Regions from separate parts of the Blautia sp. Sow4_E7 genome, predicted to be linked through region 2. Evidence: riboswitches for the same ligand, from Rfam matches in the RefSeq annotation. Region 2 holds a riboswitch; each other region holds the start of a gene.
What was found. A riboswitch is a leader RNA that binds a small molecule or an ion and turns the genes downstream of it on or off. The one in region 2 is predicted to bind cobalamin.
Positions count from the first base shown of each region.

Region 1 (6,002 bases), on a different contig from region 2:
AGCTGGGAGGTAAGACCTATTATCTCTATTCGAAGTCAGGAGTTGCAGCTACTGGTTTTGTAAAGGACAGCAAAGGAAATACCCGATATTTCTCCAAGACCGGAATTATGGCAACAGGCTGGCTGACAAGCTCTTCTGGCGTGAAGCGTTATTTCCAGAGTACTTCCTCTACTTCCACCAACGGTATTATGGCGGTTGGCTTTAAGAAGATCAATAATATTACATATTATTTCTACAGCGGCACAGGCGCCATGGCGACTGGCTGGGTAGAGAATAAGGATAAAGGAACCAAGTACTACTTTGATAAGACATCAGGCGCCATGTATACTGGTATCCAGACCATTGATGGCGTGAAATATGAATTTTCAAGTGCAGGTATCTGCCTGGGCGAGAAGAAGGATGAACCGACTCCAAGTACCAATACAGGTACCAAGACCATTAAGAACTATCTGCTTGGCGCATTGCAGCCTGTTGGAAAAGCCCTTTATGTATGGGGCGGCGGCTGGAATGATTCCACAAGAAAAGGTCTGAGCCAGACAATGACAGACTGGTATAACAAATGGTCTTCCAATCCATCTGCCTATAATTACAATAATTATCGTGATCTTTCTACTTCGAATAGAGCGAAGGGATTTGACTGTTCCGGATTTGTAGGATGGGCTGCTTATCAGGTAATGCAGACACAGTCAAATGTAGGATATGGATATACGGTTGTATCCGGTGAAATCGGAAGCTACTATTCAGGCAAAGGCTGGGGAAGCATTGTAAATCAGAGCTATCTGTCCCAGAATGGATGGACACTGAAGCCTGGCGATATTGGATATAACTCCGGACATACCTGGATCGTAATCGGACAGTGCAGTGACAAGAGTGTTGTAATCGTACATTCTACCCCACAGGCTGGTGTTCAGATTTCTGGAACCACCACTCCTACAGGTGATTATTCCAGCCAGGCAGTTGCATTGGCGAAGAAGTACATGTCCATGTATGCTGGATATAACATTTTTAGCTATCATCCTTCAGTTGGAAATTACATCCGTAATGGTAATTTCTTAAGATGGAACAGCAGTGTTCTTTCTGATCCGGATGGTTATGGAAACATGACAGCAGACCAGATCCTGTATGATCTGTTTGGCAAGTAATAAGAATTAATAAGATATTTTATAGAAGGAAATCAGTGAAGACGCTGGTTTCCTTCTTTTTTATAAACAACAAGCTGGAGATTGCATAAGAATTCGGCGGCTGCCGCGATAACAAGCCGGATTCACAGAATGTGGTTGACTTGTTTAAAACAAATATATTACGAAATGTTACAGAAATTTAAAATTTATTGCAATTTAGGGTTGAAATCTTTTCAAGGGTGTGTTAATATGTAGCAAGATTGAAAAAGATATTGCAAACATCTTACAAATTGAGCTATTTAGATTATCAAAAAGATTAACGAGGGTGATGAAACATGAAGAAAAGAATTGTATGTCTGACACTGGCAATTTTAATGTGCGGCTCACAGGCAGTAAGCGTAATGGCTGACCGTGAGAGCGACTTAAGAGAAGAGCAGGCTTGGACAAGCCAGCAGCTGGATGCTACATATGAGCGTATGAGTGCTTTGTGGGAGCAGAAACAGCAGCTTGAGAGCCAGATCGAATCTTTGAATTCTGATCTTGTAAATGTAATGGTTTCCATTCAGACTCTTGAGAATGATATCGCTTCCAAACAGGCCGAAATTGAGAAAACAGAAGGCGACCTGACCAAGGCTCAGAACGCCAAAGATAAACAGTACAGCTCCATGAAGAAACGTATCCAGTACCTTTACGAAAAAGGTGGAAACAATGCATGGTTCCAGATGATGCTGAACGCAGATAACCTTGCAGATCTTCTTACAAGAGCTGAGTACACACAGCAGATGTACGAGCAGGATAGAGAGAGCCTTCAGAAATATGCAAGAACGATTGAAGAGGTTCAGAAGTTAGAAGATCAGTATCAGCAGGAGAAAGCTGATTTCGAGACAATGAAAGAAGAGTATGAGGCTCAGCAGTCCAACCTTCAGTATCAGCTGGATGTAACCCGCGCCAACAATGCAGATTGCGAGAACGAGATCGCATATGCACAGCAGCAGGCAACCGAGTATGCAAACCTTTTGGAACAGCAGCAGGCTGAAATCGAGCAGCTTGAGGCAGAGCGTATTGCAGCTGAGGAAGAAGCAAGACGCCAGGCAGAAGCAGAGGCTGCCGCAGCCGCAGCAGCACAGGAAGCTGAGGAGAACGGAGATTATGATTCTTCCGAGGAGGTAGAGTATGATGAGGATGGAAACGTTGTAAGCGGTTCTTCCGATACTTCTTCTGATTATGAATATGATGAGTATGGCAATGTGATCGACACAGAGAATACAGTAGATTATGATTCTTCTGATGATTCCTCTTCCAGCTCATCCAGCAGCTCCAGCAGTTCTTCCGGTTCAGGATCTTCTGTTGTAGATTATGCGACACAGTTCGTTGGAAATCCGTATGTATGGGGCGGAACAAGCCTTACAAACGGTGCTGACTGCTCCGGTTTTGTACAGAGTGTATATGCAAACTTCGGCGTAAGCCTTCCAAGAACCTCTTATGAGCAGCAGAATGCAGGATATGAAGTATCTTATGCAGATGCACAGCCAGGTGATCTGATCTGCTATGGCGGACACGTTGCAATCTATATGGGAAATGGACAGATCGTACATGCTTCCAACTCCAGAGATGGAATCAAGATCAGCAACAACGCTGCATACAGAACCATTACTTCTGTAAGACGTCTTGTGTAGTCTGAACAAATGAATAGGAGAGCCCTTTCGGATGAAAGTCCGGGAGGGCTTTTTTCATAGGAGAAAAATTCTATTGGAATATAGAAATGTAAATAGAAAAGAAGTATAATAGCGATAACTGTTATGCATTCAGCTGTGAAGCTGCGAAAACGTTTAGGATAACGAAAAATGCGCTTCATAGAACCAGAAGAGAGGAAAAGAAAATGCTGAAAGATTATAAGATCAGGGAAATTCCATATTTAAGAGTTCTTGGCAGGACAAATGGAAGTCTGGAGCCGGTTACCTTGTTCTGGACGGCTTCCGGGATTGAAATGAATATAAAGGCCACAGAAGCGTGGGTGACGGTCCGCTCAGATTACGAGCTGTTTGAGCCCTGGGCAGATGTGATCGTAGACGGTGCACTGAGTCAGCGTCTTATGGTAAACAAAGGGGAACAGAAAATCTGTCTTTTTCGAAACATGGAGGGGGATAAGATCCGGAACGTGAAGCTTCTTCGTGATACGCCTGCTTTTCCAACAGATGAGAAAACACTATTTCAGATACTGGAAGTGCAGACAGACGGAGAATTCTGCCCTCTTGAAGAGCCGAAAATGAGGCTGGAGGTGATCGGAGACAGTATCACTTCCGGGGAAGGCGGAAGCGGAGCAGGCGGGGAAATGACCTGGAATTCTTTTTGCTTTAATTGTGTGGACAATTATGCGTATATGGCAGCGAAAGAGCTGGATGCAATTTATCACTGCATAAGCCAGAGCGGATGGGGCGTTTTCTGTTCCTGGGAAGGGGATGAAAAACAGGCAATCCCGCCCTATTACGAGCAGGTGTGCGGCCTGTTGAACGGAGAGAGAAACAAGGAACTGGGAGCTTTTGAAAAATGGGATTTCCAGAAATTCCAGCCAGACGTGATTGTGGTAAATTTGGGAACAAATGACGGCAGCGGCACCAAGGATATGGAAAAGGTGGGAAATGCAGTGGAGGATTTTTTGAAAAAACTGCGTGACTGTAATCCGGAAAGCTATATTCTGTGGTGTTACGGAATGCTTGGAAATGGAATCCAGTCTACCATTGAAAATGCGATTCAGAATTATAAGACAAAGTCCGGGGATGAACGTGTTGAGTTTGTGGAACTGCCAGATACCCTGGAAGGGGAATTTGGCTCAAGACAGCATCCAGGACATCCATCCCATGAGAAGACAGCGAAAGTTCTGGTGGAGAAGATCCGTGAGATTGCAGGCTGAATCGCGTTAAACTTTGCTTATGAACAAGATCCCGCGCAGTCATTGCCAGGCAATCTGCGGACAGCCGCTACAGGTTGATAAAAAAATAACAAAAGTTTCTCATCAAGGGTTGACAAACACAGTGACCGGTGGTACTATAATGTCAGTATAATTCCATATTGAACATATTAAGTGCTGAAGGCTATGAGCTGGCAGAAAGAGGGAATCAGGTGTGAAACCTGAGCGATCCGGTCACTGTAACAGAGGAGCGAATCTCAGAGTCCATTGTGCAGATGCATGAGAAGGAGAGAGGAGCGATGATCCTGGAGCCAGGAAACCTGCTTGGTATGGCGAGGTTAAACTTCCGATGAAAGTGTAACAACCAGTTTTGGGGAATCCGCAGCCCCGAGATGTTGTCCGCTTTTGTGAGTGGACATTTTTTATGGAATAATCGCCTGTTCAGAAGAATTATACAGATTAAATGGCAGGCGATACTACTTCGGATGAAACCGTTCCCTCCGCGTATATATGAACGGATCATATTCTACCCCGGGGTAGCATCGCTCCCTCTTAAATAAGGACGATGATTTGGAAACCGCTATAGCGGTATTTTTTTTACTCTTTTATTGCAAAAACACATTGTAGTCAGCTGGTGGAAACAAGTTTGTGCTGCTTAAGCGCTGTACATTATGAAACGGTTTGCACAGAAGAGTTTGAACTATAGGAGATAAGTAGAACAGTATGAAGAAGAAATATTGGGAAGACAAAGAATACTCTTATTTCAGCCACAAGAAATGCGAATTTTTCCCCTGCCACAAAGGGGCAGACCCGGAAGATTTTAACTGCCTGTTCTGCTATTGCCCTCTTTATGCACTGGGAGATAAGTGCGGCGGGAATTTTAAATATAACGAAAAAGGCTTCAAGGACTGCACCAATTGCCAGTTTCCCCATAAGAGGAAAAACTACGGCTATGTGACTGGAAAATACCAGGAACTGGCGGCAATGATGCAGAAAGTAAGAGAGGCAGAGCAGGGAAATACAGATGAGAAATAGTTAATCGCACAGATGGCATTTCACACTGCATGCCTGGGTTTTCTGCAGATCCTGTTTGCAGAAATCATCTTGCGAAAAAATATCTGTGAATAGTAAAAGAAAACTCTCCTGAATATATAAACGAAGTGAAAAAAGTGGTTTATAATTCAGGAGAGTTTTTTGCTATCTTATACTTAACAGCATTTTTAATTTGGGAATCTGGTTGTTGAGAATCAGGCTTTCCGGAAACATGGCCTCATGGACGAAATCAGCAGCATAAGTGAAATCTCCAATATGTTCGGCCCCATGGCTGTCGCTGGAAAGTACGATAGGAACCAGGTACTTCCGGCAGCAGGCCAGAATCTGTGCGCAGTTAGTCCGTGTGTCGCCCCGGTATCCGTAAGGAGCCAGGGAAGCTTCGTTGATCTCCAGGATCACGCCGTTTTCGCCGGCGGCTTTTACAACTGCATTGTAATCCACATCATATTGGGTATTGTCAATATGTCCCAGTATTTTTACCACAGGATTTTTCATTACGTTCAGAAATGTTGTGGTATTTTCTTCCCGTGTCCCTGGACGGAAATTCTGATAATGCATGCTGGCAATGGCATAGTCCAGCTTATTAAGAAGCTCCTGTTCCAGATCTACTTTTCCATCTGTATCCAGAATATTCAGTTCAATTCCATACAATAATTCCACTCCAAATCGTTTCCTGGGGGAATAGGTCAGACTTCGAAAATAAGAGGAAGTCCCAGCTGCCAGAGTAGCCGGCCCGTGGTCTGTGATCCCAAGAAGCTTCAGCCTCTTCCTGGAAGCTGCCTTCGCCATGTCGCTGATGGTACAGCTAGTACCGTGCCCGCTGGCGATAGAATGAGTATGTATATCAGAAAGATACATAAAATCAACTCCTTTGTTTTAGTATGACAGAGGAAAAATAGCATGTCAACAGTAAAAACGGA
Region 1 covers NZ_JBQKLL010000009.1:18,156-24,157, forward strand. The annotation lists gene ACTQ50_RS07455 (N-acetylmuramoyl-L-alanine amidase family protein) at 1-1,142, shown strand, start outside; gene ACTQ50_RS07460 (C40 family peptidase) at 1,457-2,797, shown strand; gene ACTQ50_RS07465 (GDSL-type esterase/lipase family protein) at 3,001-4,032, shown strand; cobalamin riboswitch at 4,185-4,371, shown strand; gene ACTQ50_RS07470 (cysteine-rich small domain-containing protein) at 4,753-5,064, shown strand; gene ACTQ50_RS07475 (phosphatase) at 5,227-5,940, opposite strand.
Region 1: another riboswitch for cobalamin. It lies ahead of ACTQ50_RS07470 (cysteine-rich small domain-containing protein); the one in region 2 lies ahead of ACTQ50_RS10670 (sirohydrochlorin cobaltochelatase).

Region 2 (6,002 bases):
ACTTTAGACGTACTTCTGAAATATTTCAGCTATCATGAGATGCCCATCGTATCTGCCAACTACTGGAATATGGTCCATGGCAATACTCCTGCAGAGGTTGCACAGGACGGTGAGGGACTGCAGATCATGCGTACCCTTGGAAACAACATGGCATGGCTTCTGAAATCTCTGGAGGCGGGAAAAGCCGCAGGCGTAGCCATTCCTCAGGCAGAGAATAAGATCAAGACAAACTTTATCCGCTAATAACAGCATGGCAGCGATTCCTTTCCCATTACATGGATTTTCACTGCTGCCAGACTCCTTTAAAGAATACATGCAGTGTACGGATTGCTTCTGCACTGCATGTATCAACTACAAAACTTCCAGAGAGGTATTTTATGCTGCAAATAATCGAAACCATCAACACAGCTGTAAATAATTTTATCTGGGGTGTTCCTGCAATGGTCTGTATTTTCGGAGTTGGTCTTTATCTTAGTATCCGCACCAATTTCCTTCAGATCCGCAAATTCCCCTATGCCATCAAGACAACCCTTGGACGTATTTTCCGCAAGCGTGATGCTTCCGACGGTGCTATCACTCCTTTCCAGGCAGTGTGTACGGCACTGGCCGCCACAGTGGGTACCGGCAATATCGCCGGTGTTGCAGGTGCCATCGCCATCGGCGGTCCCGGAGCCATTTTCTGGATGTGGGTTTCTGCTCTTTTTGGCATGTGCACCAAATTTGCCGAGGTCACCCTGGCGGTCCACTACCGTGAGATCAACGCAAACGGCGAGCTGGTAGGCGGTCCTATGTACTATATTAAAAACGGTCTTGGAAAGAAATGGAACTGGCTGGCTTATCTGTTCGCTGCATTTGGTGTCCTCACCGTATTTGGAACCGGTAATGCCACACAGGTCAACACCATCACCACTGCTGTCAATTCCGCACTGCTGAATTATAACGTGATCAGCGAAAGCTCCGTTTCCACTTCCAACCTGATCATTGGCATTATCATTGCCATTCTCATTGCCATGATCCTTCTTGGCGGAGTCAAACGTATCGGACAGGTTACAGAGAAGCTGGTTCCATTTATGGCACTGCTTTACATCCTTCTTGGACTTGGGGTGATCCTTCTGAACATCCAGCACGTACCATCTGTGTTTGCTTCTATTTTCCGCGGTGCATTCCAGCCAGCAGCGGTAACCGGAGGAATCATCGGAAGCATGTTCACCAGTATGAAAAAGGGTGTTTCCCGTGGTATTTTCTCCAATGAGGCCGGCCTTGGTACCGGATCCATTGCCCACGCATGTGCAGATACCAAGAAGCCTGTAAAACAGGGTATGTTCGGTATTTTCGAAGTATTTACAGACACCATCGTGATCTGTACCCTGACTGCACTTGTTATCCTTTGCAGCGGTGTTACGGTCAATTACGGCGAAGCTGCAGGTGCAGAACTGACCATCCTTGGATTTACTTCTACATACGGAAACTGGGTATCCATCTTTACTGCTGTTGCTATGTGCTGCTTTGCTTTTTCCACAGCTCTTGGATGGGGACTTTACGGAGCCCGCTGCATCGAGTTCCTGTTTTCCGAAAAAGTGATCAAGCCTTTTATGGTTGTATATTCCCTGGTTGCTATTGTTGGTGCAACTGCAAACCTGGGGCTGATGTGGAATATTGCAGACACCTTTAATGGCCTGATGGCGATTCCCAACCTGATCGCCCTGTTCTTGCTCTCCGGTACAGTTGTAAAACTGACGAAAGAGTATTTCGCAGGAGAAGGGAGAGGGAAATAAATGGTAAAGGACAGGCTCTTCGGAGCCTGTTTTTTATGTGATAGGAAATCACATTGGAATCTCCTGCTATACAAAAAGGACATCTCATGAATACATTTTCACTCATGGGATGTCCCTTTTTTCATTCATTCTCTAATAAAATTTTCCGAATAATTCATTTTCATCATAAAATGAAACTTCCGGCAGATCTTTTATTTTTCTGAAGATCAATCCTTGGACTCTTCCTCAGCAGCTGCATCTGCGGTTGTATCAGTAGCCTCAGCATCTTCGCTTTCCTCTTCCTCGCCGATCTCAACTGCATTCTTCTCTTCCTCAGTCTGCTCCTGTACATCCGTAACGCTTACCTTATGGTCATACCATTTTCCCTTTTTGCCAATGATGGCCAGGTCAAATTCCTCATCCAGTTTTTCCACTGGGACATTAAATCCATAAACTTCCTCTGTCATACCATCACTGTAAGTTACCTTATCAATGGTAGGCTGGATCAGCTTAGCACCGTCCTTCTGTGCATCCTCTGCGGTTCCAAGGAAAAGATTTTCAATATTCTTGGAAACAAGAGTGATATGAACGGTCATTTTGCCATCCTTTACAGTGAGGGTAGCTCTTCCGTTGCAAGCCTCATTTACATGGAACATACCGCTGTCTGTGTCAAACTCTACGCCGTATACGCCGTCCTCAAGCTCACTATCCGTAGCTGCTGCATCATCTGCTGGCTCCTCTGCTGTGGCTTCTGTACTCTCTGCAAATGCCGGGAATGCAGTTGCTGCTGTCATAGTGGAAATACTTACTGCTGTTAATAAAATGACTAATGAACGTTTCATAATAACTCTCCTTGCTTTTCTTTCTTATATTTTATTACTCAAACAGCTGCCCCACCGTGGAGCAGCTGCCTGTATGCTATAAAATTTATTCTTCTGATTACTCAGCGATAGAATCAATAGCTGCCTGAGTATGAGCTACATAAAGCTGCTCTACAGCATCAATTCTTCCAAGACCTTCGATCTGGCAATCGATCTCATCAAAATCTCCAGAAGCCTCGAACATGCTCTTCCAGGAATCGTCATCATCACCAGCCATATCGTTGTTTGCGTGGTCACCAGCAACAACCATAAGTGGACGAAGGATTACTTTCTTGAAGCCAGCATCTTTAACTTTGTCAATTACTACGTCACAAGCGGTATCCTCTGGCTCACCCTCTACAGTACCGATGAATGCGTTTGTGAATCCAAGGTTCTCCATCTGTGTCTGCATCTGGTCATATGTAACGTTTGCTGTATGGGAAGTACCATGTCCCATGAATACGAATGCTGTTCCATCTTCTGCAGCAGCTTCCATGGTGTCATATCCAGCCTCTTTTACAGCCTCATCTGTAATTGCCTGTGCAACAGCAGCTTTGTCGTCGTTGATAACAGTAGCGTCATCTCCAACCTCACCAAGCATTGGCTCAGCGATTGCTACAGACTCAAATTTATCTTTGTACGCATCAATAGCTTCTACCATCTCATCATACTCAGCACCATGCATAAGGTGTGTAGGCTGAACAACCAGATTCTTAACACCGTTCTCTACAGCACGTTCAAGAGCCTGCTGCATGTTGTCAATGTGCTCATCGTCCCTTGCCTGTACATGATTGATGATGATCTGAGCGGTAAATGCTCTTCTTACAGACCAATCCGGGAATGCTTCTGCAAGAGCATCCTCAATTCCTTTGATATCCTCAGCACGGCTGTCATTAAAGGATGTACCAAAGCTTACAACCAGAAGCTCATTGTCACCGATCTCATCCTGGTTACGTGGATCATCCTTGGAAGCATCACCTGTGTCACGTCCGAAATACTCTGGGCTTGCTTCTTCTCCCTCTACCAGCTCTTTCTGAGCATCTGTAAGGGCATCCCATGCTTCTTTTGCTTCTTTGCACTGTGCGTCTGTATCATCTGTTCTCTCCTGAACATAGATTGCGTCAATAAGTGCTGCTACTTTATCAGCAGCTTCCTGATCTGCATCCGCTGTGTCATCTGCTGCTTCTGCATCATCGGCTGCTTCTGCATCGTCTGCTGTCTCCTCTGTAGCTTCCTCTGTCTCTGCAAATGCAACAGATCCAGTTGCTACTGTCATGCTTGCTGCCATAGAAGCTGCAAGAAGGATTGCTAATAAAGAGTTTCTTTTCATTTCTTTTTCCTCTTTTTTTCTTGTATTTCCGGATAGAATCACGTATAAAGAATCCCGCGGCAATCGCCAAGGTCTCATGCAAGCATAGTCTCTGGCTCATACCGCGTAAAAAACAGCCGCATTTTCTGCGACTGTAACCATCCCCATATACACACGTTTCTTCCAAAAAACATTTAGAAAATATTCATGTATCGTTATGAGAATACAGGTTCTGTGTACCGCAGACCTAAGATTCCACGCCAAGGCAGTTCTCCTGACTTCGGTCAACGCCGCTTCCCCTTCCCGGTTTCCCAGTGGGCTCTGAAGCAGCTCCCTTACACAGTGACGGCATCGTTCCGGATTCTCACCGGATTCTCTTTTATGCACCATGTTCATGATGCAACCCTTGCGTTATAACCATTATACATATTCGACTCGGATGATTAGAAATTACCATATTTTCATGTATTTTTTATGAACAAAATATGTATTTTTTGTAAATCAGCCTGGATTTATACATTTTCTTTAAATCTTCTCAGCCATATTTTTCCGCTCCTCCACAGTCCACTCTTCTATACAGATTTCCAGCAGATTTTCTAACATGCAGGCATGACGAATTCGTGGCTGCCGTCCAGAACTTTCATAGAAAAAAATGGTCCACAGACTATGCCATGGACCATTTTAAAGCAATTCAGATATTATCGCATTTAAACATTTTTACTTATTTTACTTTGATCTTGATCGTTGCCTTCTTATTGGTTCCGTCAAGAGATCTGACTGTAATTGTTACAGTACCTTTCTTTTTCCCTTTCACAACACCCTTGGAAGATACCGTTGCTACCTTGGTATTGCTGGAGCTCCATACCACGCTCTTGTTTGCCTTACTGGATGCTGTAACGTTTGCTTTCAGCTTCAGGGTCTTTCCTTTTTTGACTGTTTTCTTTCCGGAAATGGTGATTTTCTTCACATAGCCCTTCATGCAGGTAAGCTTAATGGAACCGTATACCTTGCTGCCGTCTTTTGCAGTTGCGGTAATTACAACGCTCTTTCCACCAGCATTTTTCTTCATAGTTACAACGCCTTTTGCATTGACAGTTGCTACCTTGGTATTGCTGGATTTCCAGGTTACCGCGCTGTTGTCTGCATTAGAAGGAGCTGTTTTCACCTGAAGCTGTACTTTCTTGCCTGCTGCTACCTTTACGGAATTTTTCGCACTTACAGTTACCTTGGCAACAAGGATTGGAAGTGCCGGTGTGGTTTTCTGGGCTGTCAGGATCTCACCGCATACGGAGCATTTCTTTCCTTCTGTAAGTCCGGTATGTCCCTGTGTTGCTGCCACAGCCGGGATCACAACCTCTTTATGTCCGCTTGCCTTTACAAGCTTGCGGGCTTTCAGGATGATACCGCATACAGAGCATTTCTTACCTTCACTCCATCCATCCTTGGTACAGGTAGCTTTCACAGCCGGAAGAACTACTTCTTTATGTCCAAGTGCCGGACCTTCCACCTGAGCTTTCAGGATCTCACCGCATACAGAGCATTTAAGGCCCTCTGTAAGACTGGTTCTTGTACAGGTTGCAGTTCTTGCCGGAAGGGTTTCATAAGTATGAACTGTGATCTGGCACTCTGCTGTAAACTCTCCAACCTGTGCTGTGATCACTGCTTTTCCTTCTCCTACTGCTTTTACTGTACCATCTGTTACAGTCGCAACCTTTTCATCACTGGAAGTCCATGTGATCTTTTTACCTGTGCTGTAATCAGCAGCTGCAGTAGCTGTGATCGCTTTCTCAGAACCTACATTCAGCATTTCCTCAGTTGTATCAAGGGTAATACCTTTCGTCACTTTATCAGTAGTAAATGTAAGAGCTTTTGAAAGCCATCTTGTACCTGTACCACTATTTGCAACAAATTCTACCTTTGTATTTAATGCCGGAATTGGCATTGTAAAACGATAAGAAGTACTTCCATCAGCCTCTTCTACTGCAACACCCTGGATCAGTTTTGGATCTTCTGTGTCACTCTTCACTGCCTTTTTCGCTTCGGAAGCAGTTCCCAGATACAGCCTCTTGTAAACTGGCT
Region 2 covers NZ_JBQKLL010000016.1:13,237-19,238, reverse strand. The annotation lists gene ACTQ50_RS10685 (flavodoxin family protein) at 1-243, shown strand, start outside; gene ACTQ50_RS10680 (alanine/glycine:cation symporter family protein) at 378-1,775, shown strand; gene ACTQ50_RS10675 (hypothetical protein) at 1,982-2,596, opposite strand; gene ACTQ50_RS10670 (sirohydrochlorin cobaltochelatase) at 2,694-3,944, opposite strand; cobalamin riboswitch at 4,171-4,346, opposite strand; gene ACTQ50_RS10665 (Ig-like domain-containing protein) at 4,645-6,002, opposite strand, start outside.

Region 3 (6,002 bases), on a different contig from region 2:
ATGCATTTATAAGCTTCAGTAAAACCTCCCGGAACTGCGGCACGCAAGCCAGGATATCCGAGTTCGTCAGATAAGGCAGCTCCTTATTTCCCCAGTTGGTGATAGTGCCGCCAGCTTCTCTGAGAATTATGGTAGCCCCACTGTAATCCCAGGGCTTCAGATTCTGTTCCAGATAAGCATGCTGCCTTCCGCAAGCCACATAGCAGATATCCAGCGCAGCAGAACCGGTACGCCTGAAGTCTGCACAGTTCATAAAGATATTATAAAATACCGGGAACAATTCCTTTGCCCTGTTTTTCTCATAAGGAGAAGAACCGAAGGACACTACCGCGTCCTTGAATTCGGGCTGGTCAGAGACATGGATAGGAGCCCCGTTCAGGTAGGCACCTTCCCCTTTTGCCCCATAGAACAGTTCCTCGGTAAATGGATTATAAACCACCCCGAAAGTAATCTCCCCATTTTCATAAAGTCCAAGGGAAACGGCACTCAGGTGATAATCCCGGATTAAATTGGTAGTTCCATCAATAGGATCCAGGATCCAGTAAGATTTCGCCGGATCCAGCCCCAGGTTTTCTTTTTCCTCAGCAATCAGTGCGATATCCGGAAATTCCTTTCCAAGCGCCTCTTTCAGATAATTCTGCACAGCCACATCCACATTGGTCACATAGTCAGCAGCCCCTTTTTCCGTAACCTTTTCGTGCGTCATTTCCTGAAAGATCAGCGGCTTTGTCTGCTTTACAAGTTCTATGATCTTAGATTGATTTTCTTTATTCATATGAGTAACACCTCCAGGATAAAATTTACCATAAATAAACAGGAAGGACAAGGCTTTGAAAATGCGAAAAATTGAGTTGTAAAAATTTATTTTTACCTTATAATTACAGTGTAAAAATAAAATTATGGAGGTAAGAGAATGGGTAATTTCACCAAGAAAGCAATTCTCGTGGTAAGCTTTGGAACCAGCCATGAGGACACCAGGAAAGTGACCATTGACGCAATTGAAGAGACAATTGGAGACGCTTTTCCCCAGTACAGGATCTATCGTGCATGGACCAGCAAGATGATCCTGGCAAAAATTGAAAAACGGGATCATATTCATTATGATAACGTGAAAGAAGCCATGGAGCGTATGGCACAGGACGGAATCGAGGAGGTGACCGTTCAGCCAACTCACGTAATGAATGGAGTGGAGAACGATCTTATGAAAGCAGATGTTCTTGCAGCTGCTGATCACTTCCAGTCTGTGAAATTCGGTAATCCGCTGCTTACCACAGAAGAAGACAATGCATATGTGGTAAAAGCAATTGCAGATGCTTTTCCTGTCATTCAGGATAAGAAGACTGCACTTGTACTTATGGGACATGGAACTGAGCACTATGCAAATACAGTTTATGCCGCTCTTGATTACAGATTTAAAGATATGGGATATGAAAATGTGATCGTGGCAACTGTAGAGGGCTATCCAGAAATTGACCAGGCATTGAACCAGCTGGAGAAAAGCGGCGCCAGGAAGGTTGTGCTCGCACCGTTTATGATCGTGGCAGGTGACCATGCCAGGAATGATATGGCAGGGGAGGAAGCAGATTCCTGGAAAAATGTGATCGGAGCGAAAGGCTATAAAGTTGAAACCGTTCTGAAGGGGCTTGGCGAATACGAAAGCATCCGGAGTCTGTTTGTAGAGCATGTAAAAACCGCCAGATAATTGCCCCCAATTTGTGAATTGGCAAATAATGTTGTTGTTTTTAAAGAAGAGATATGCTAGACTGTTGAAGTAATTGAATACCAGTTAAGTGAACAGCGATTTCGCTGTGAGAGGGAATCAGGTGCAAAGCCTGAACGGTTGCGGCCACTGTATACAGGAAGGCTGGCTTATGAAAACCATTGCGCATATGCGTGAGAAGGGAAGCCATGCTGCTACTACCTGCGAGCCAGGAAACCTGCTTGACGAAGGTAAGAAGAGGAGCTTCCGTAAAAAGTGCCTTTTAAGTCACTGGCAGCAGTGACGCTTTTTGAAGCCCCATCTTTTCGGTTACGAAAACAAACGAAAAGAGAGGAAAAGAAATGAAAAACAAAGTTTTAACCACAAGAATCATGGCTATGATGATGGCAGCTGCTATGACTATGTCCGCATCACCTGCAGTGTATGCAGCAGAGCGTGCAGACTCCGAGACAATCAAAGAGGATAACCAGCCGGCAGAAGAGACCGCAGATGCTTCCGAGGAAGAGACTGCTTCTGAGGGCGAGACCAGAACAGAGTATCCTTTAACTATCACCACCTATGATTACGATGGAAACGAGATCGAAACCACCTATGAAAAAGCACCGGAAAAGGTTATCGCTGTATACCAGGGCAGCATTGAGACAATGCTGGCACTTGGACTTGAGGACCGCCTTGTTGCAACTGCAGGCCTTGATAATGAAGTTCCGGATGATCTGAAAGAAGCATTTTCTAAAACCAATTATCTTGATGAATTTACCCCATCCCTTGAAACTGTAACCATGCTGGAGCCAGATATGATCCTTTCCTGGAGTTCCCTGTTTTCTGATAAGAACCTTGGAAATGTAACCAACTGGATCGACAAAGGTTGCAATACTTACTATAACTCCAACACCCGTCCAGGTGGTGAGAGAACACTGGAAAATGAATATACAGATATCCTGAATCTTGGTAAGATCTTTGATGTACAGGATAAAGCAGAAGCAATTGTTGACGATATCAAAGCTGTTATTGACAACACACTTGAGGCAACAAAAGACGTAGAAGAGAAACCTACTGTAATGGTTCTTGAGCCACTTGGTGAGGACATTACAAACTACGGCGCAAGCAGCCTCGGCGGAGATATGGTAACCAAGTTAGGTGCAACTCTTGCAAATCCGGATGCCTCTACCGTTGGAAAAGAGGACATCATTGCTGCAAACCCGGATGTGATCTTTGTGGTATACATGCCATATGCAGGTGACGATCCACAGAGTGTTCTGGAAAGCCAGATGGCTGTGATCCAGGATGATGAGGCCCTCCAGAGCCTTGACGCAGTAAAGAATGGCCGTGTATATCCGATCATGCTCAGCGAAATGTACGCAAGTGCAACCCGTACCCAGGACGGAGTGGAGACATTTGCAAAAGGATTATATCCTGACGTTGCAATTGATTAATTTCTGTTTTGGAACGGATACTTAAATATTGAGGAAAAAACAGTGAAAAAAGAGAAAATTTTTCGTTCATCTATTTATGCAACAGCCCTTGTGGGACTTGCCGCATTTCTGATTTTTTCCATACTGGCAGCTGTTACATTTGGAAATGCAGATCTGTCATTGAAGGATGTATACAGCGTGATCCTGTACAAAATATTCCACATAAAAAGTATGGCCTCCTACTCTGAGGGGGCCATTCATGATGTTGTATGGCTGATCCGTCTTCCAAGAGTTCTTCTGGCACTGGCGGTAGGTATGGCCCTTTCTGTGTGTGGCGTGGTCATGCAGGCAATTGTGCAGAATCCTTTGGCAGATCCTTATGTACTTGGAATTTCTTCCGGTGCTTCTTTTGGGGCAACTCTGGCGATCATGCTTGGAATCGGCGGCTTCCTTGGAGGAAACTCCGTAGGGCTTTGCGCATTTATAGGAGCCATGGTCACCTCCTTTGCGGTTATTGCAATTGCCAATATGGGAGGCAAAGCAACATCAGCAAAGCTGATTCTTGCAGGAATGGCAATCAGCGCAGTCTGTTCTGCTTTTTCCAATTTTGTGATCTACATAACAAATGATAAAAATGGTGCCACAGAGGTTATGAAGTGGAACATGGGAAGTCTTGCAGGAGCCAATTGGTCAAGAGTAAGTGTGATGCTTCCTGTGACGCTGGTGTGTGTAGTGCTTTTCTGGACACAGTACAGGAATTTGAATCTAATGCTGCTTGGAGATGAAGTATCTATTACTCTGGGAACAGATCTGCACAGATTTCGGACTGCATACCTGATCCTTTCTTCTGTGATGGTAGGTTTTGCCGTGTATTGTGCCGGAGTGATCGGCTTTGTGGGGCTGGTGATCCCTCATGTGGTGAGAATCCTGTTTGGAACAGACCACAGCCGCCTGATCCCGCTTAGCGCCCTGCTTGGCAGTTCCTTTCTGATCTGGTGTGATGTGGCGTGCCGTGTGATCCTGAAAAACTCAGAAATGCCTATCGGTGTTCTGGTTTCTATTATCGGAGCTCCTTGCTTTATCTATTTGCTGGTTCGCAAATCTTATGGTTTCGGAGGGAAAAAGGGATGAAAATAACCACAGAAGACATCCGGGTAAATTTTCAGGCAAAGGAAATCCTTAAGGGAATTTCCATTGAAACCAGGGATAAGGAACTGGTGGGGATCATTGGACCTAATGGAAGTGGAAAGTCCACTTTGCTGAAGTGTATTTACCGTGTATTAAAGGCAGATTCCGGAGCTGTATATCTTGATGAGGAAGAGCTTTATTCCATGAATGCAAAAAGCTCCGCAAGGAAAATGGCAGTGGTAGCCCAGCACAATTACTATAATTTTGATTTCAGCGTAAGAGAAGTGGTTTTGATGGGACGTGCGCCTCATAAGAAAACTTTGGAAAGAGACAATGCAGATGACTACCGGATCGTAGAAGAAGCGCTGAAAACCGTTCAGATGGACAAATTTGCAGACCGCAGCTTTTCCACTTTATCAGGAGGTGAACAGCAGCGGGTAATTCTTGCAAGAGCTCTTGCACAGCAGACGCCTGCCCTGATCCTGGATGAGCCTACCAACCATCTTGACATTACCCATCAGATCATGTTGATGAAGCTGGTAAAGAATCTGGATGTTACCGTGATTTCCGCAATCCATGATCTGAATATTGCGGCTGCATACTGTGACCGGATCTATGTTTTAAAAGACGGTGTTCTGGAGGGTGAAGGCACCCCTAGGGAGGTTTTGACACCGGAGCTGATCCGGCGGATCTATACGGTAGAATCAGAAGTGGTCTATGACAGTCAGGGTAAAATGCATATTTTGTTCTTATAAAATAAACAGGCACAAGGGTTAAAAGGTGAGAAAAATGACAAAGATCGGAATTTTGACCTGTCTTCATTCCAATGATGTCTGTGCCAGGGTGGGATGCCTGAAGGCTTTTATGGAACGGGAGGCCTTTTTTAAGGAATATTCCCAGGATACCTCTCTGGCAGCCATGATGACATGCAATGGATGTAAAAGCATGAATCCTGCAGAACCAGATGAGGACAAAGGAATTCTGGAAAAAATTGACAGGCTGGTTAGTGAAGACATAAAGGTTATGCATGTTGGTGTATGTCGTCTGATCGGCGGCAAAAAAGAGTGCCCAAGAATAACCCGTATCTGTGAAATGATGGAAGACAGAGGCATTCAGGTGGTTAGAGGCACCCATAGAGAATGAAAAGATAAGATGGGCATAAGAGAACTTCCAGACGGATAAATGGAGTATGGATTACTTTGAATAAAGTAACAGTACCCATAACAGAATCGTCTGGAAGTTTTTCATTGTTGTTTTATTGACAATCCCCCTATGAATTAGTAAAATTAGCGGTGGCGGAAAAAGGATAGAGAGATAGAACGCCGAAGCAAAAAGTTTTAAGGAGAATTACATAAGATGAGTATTTCCATGATTGGAATCGACCATAGTATGGCTCCGGTAGATATACGGGCCTTATTTGCATTTACCAGAAAAAATGCAGGGGAGGCAATGGAGAAAATAAAAGAGCAGCCTGGAATAAACGGCTGCATTATCCTGTCCACATGCAACCGTCTGGAAGTCTGGGCAAGTGTGGAGGAGGACGCAGAGCTTTCTTTATATGAAGAGCTTTGCAAATTAAAAAACATACAGAACAGTGAATATGAGAAATATTTTATAAAACGGGAAGGCCACGATGCTGTGGAGCATCTGTTCTATCTGGCTTCCGGGCTGAAATCCCAGATCCTTGGGGAAGACCAGATCCTGACCCAGGTAAAGGATGCCCTTGGAATCGCCAGAGAGCA
Region 3 covers NZ_JBQKLL010000042.1:8,713-14,714, reverse strand. The annotation lists gene ACTQ50_RS16490 (inositol monophosphatase family protein) at 1-775, opposite strand, end outside; gene ACTQ50_RS16485 (sirohydrochlorin cobaltochelatase) at 914-1,702, shown strand; cobalamin riboswitch at 1,772-1,959, shown strand; gene ACTQ50_RS16480 (ABC transporter substrate-binding protein) at 2,062-3,153, shown strand; gene ACTQ50_RS16475 (FecCD family ABC transporter permease) at 3,196-4,263, shown strand; gene ACTQ50_RS16470 (ABC transporter ATP-binding protein) at 4,260-5,015, shown strand; gene ACTQ50_RS16465 (CGGC domain-containing protein) at 5,050-5,403, shown strand; gene hemA (glutamyl-tRNA reductase) at 5,617-6,002, shown strand, end outside.
Region 3: another riboswitch for cobalamin. It lies ahead of ACTQ50_RS16480 (ABC transporter substrate-binding protein); the one in region 2 lies ahead of ACTQ50_RS10670 (sirohydrochlorin cobaltochelatase).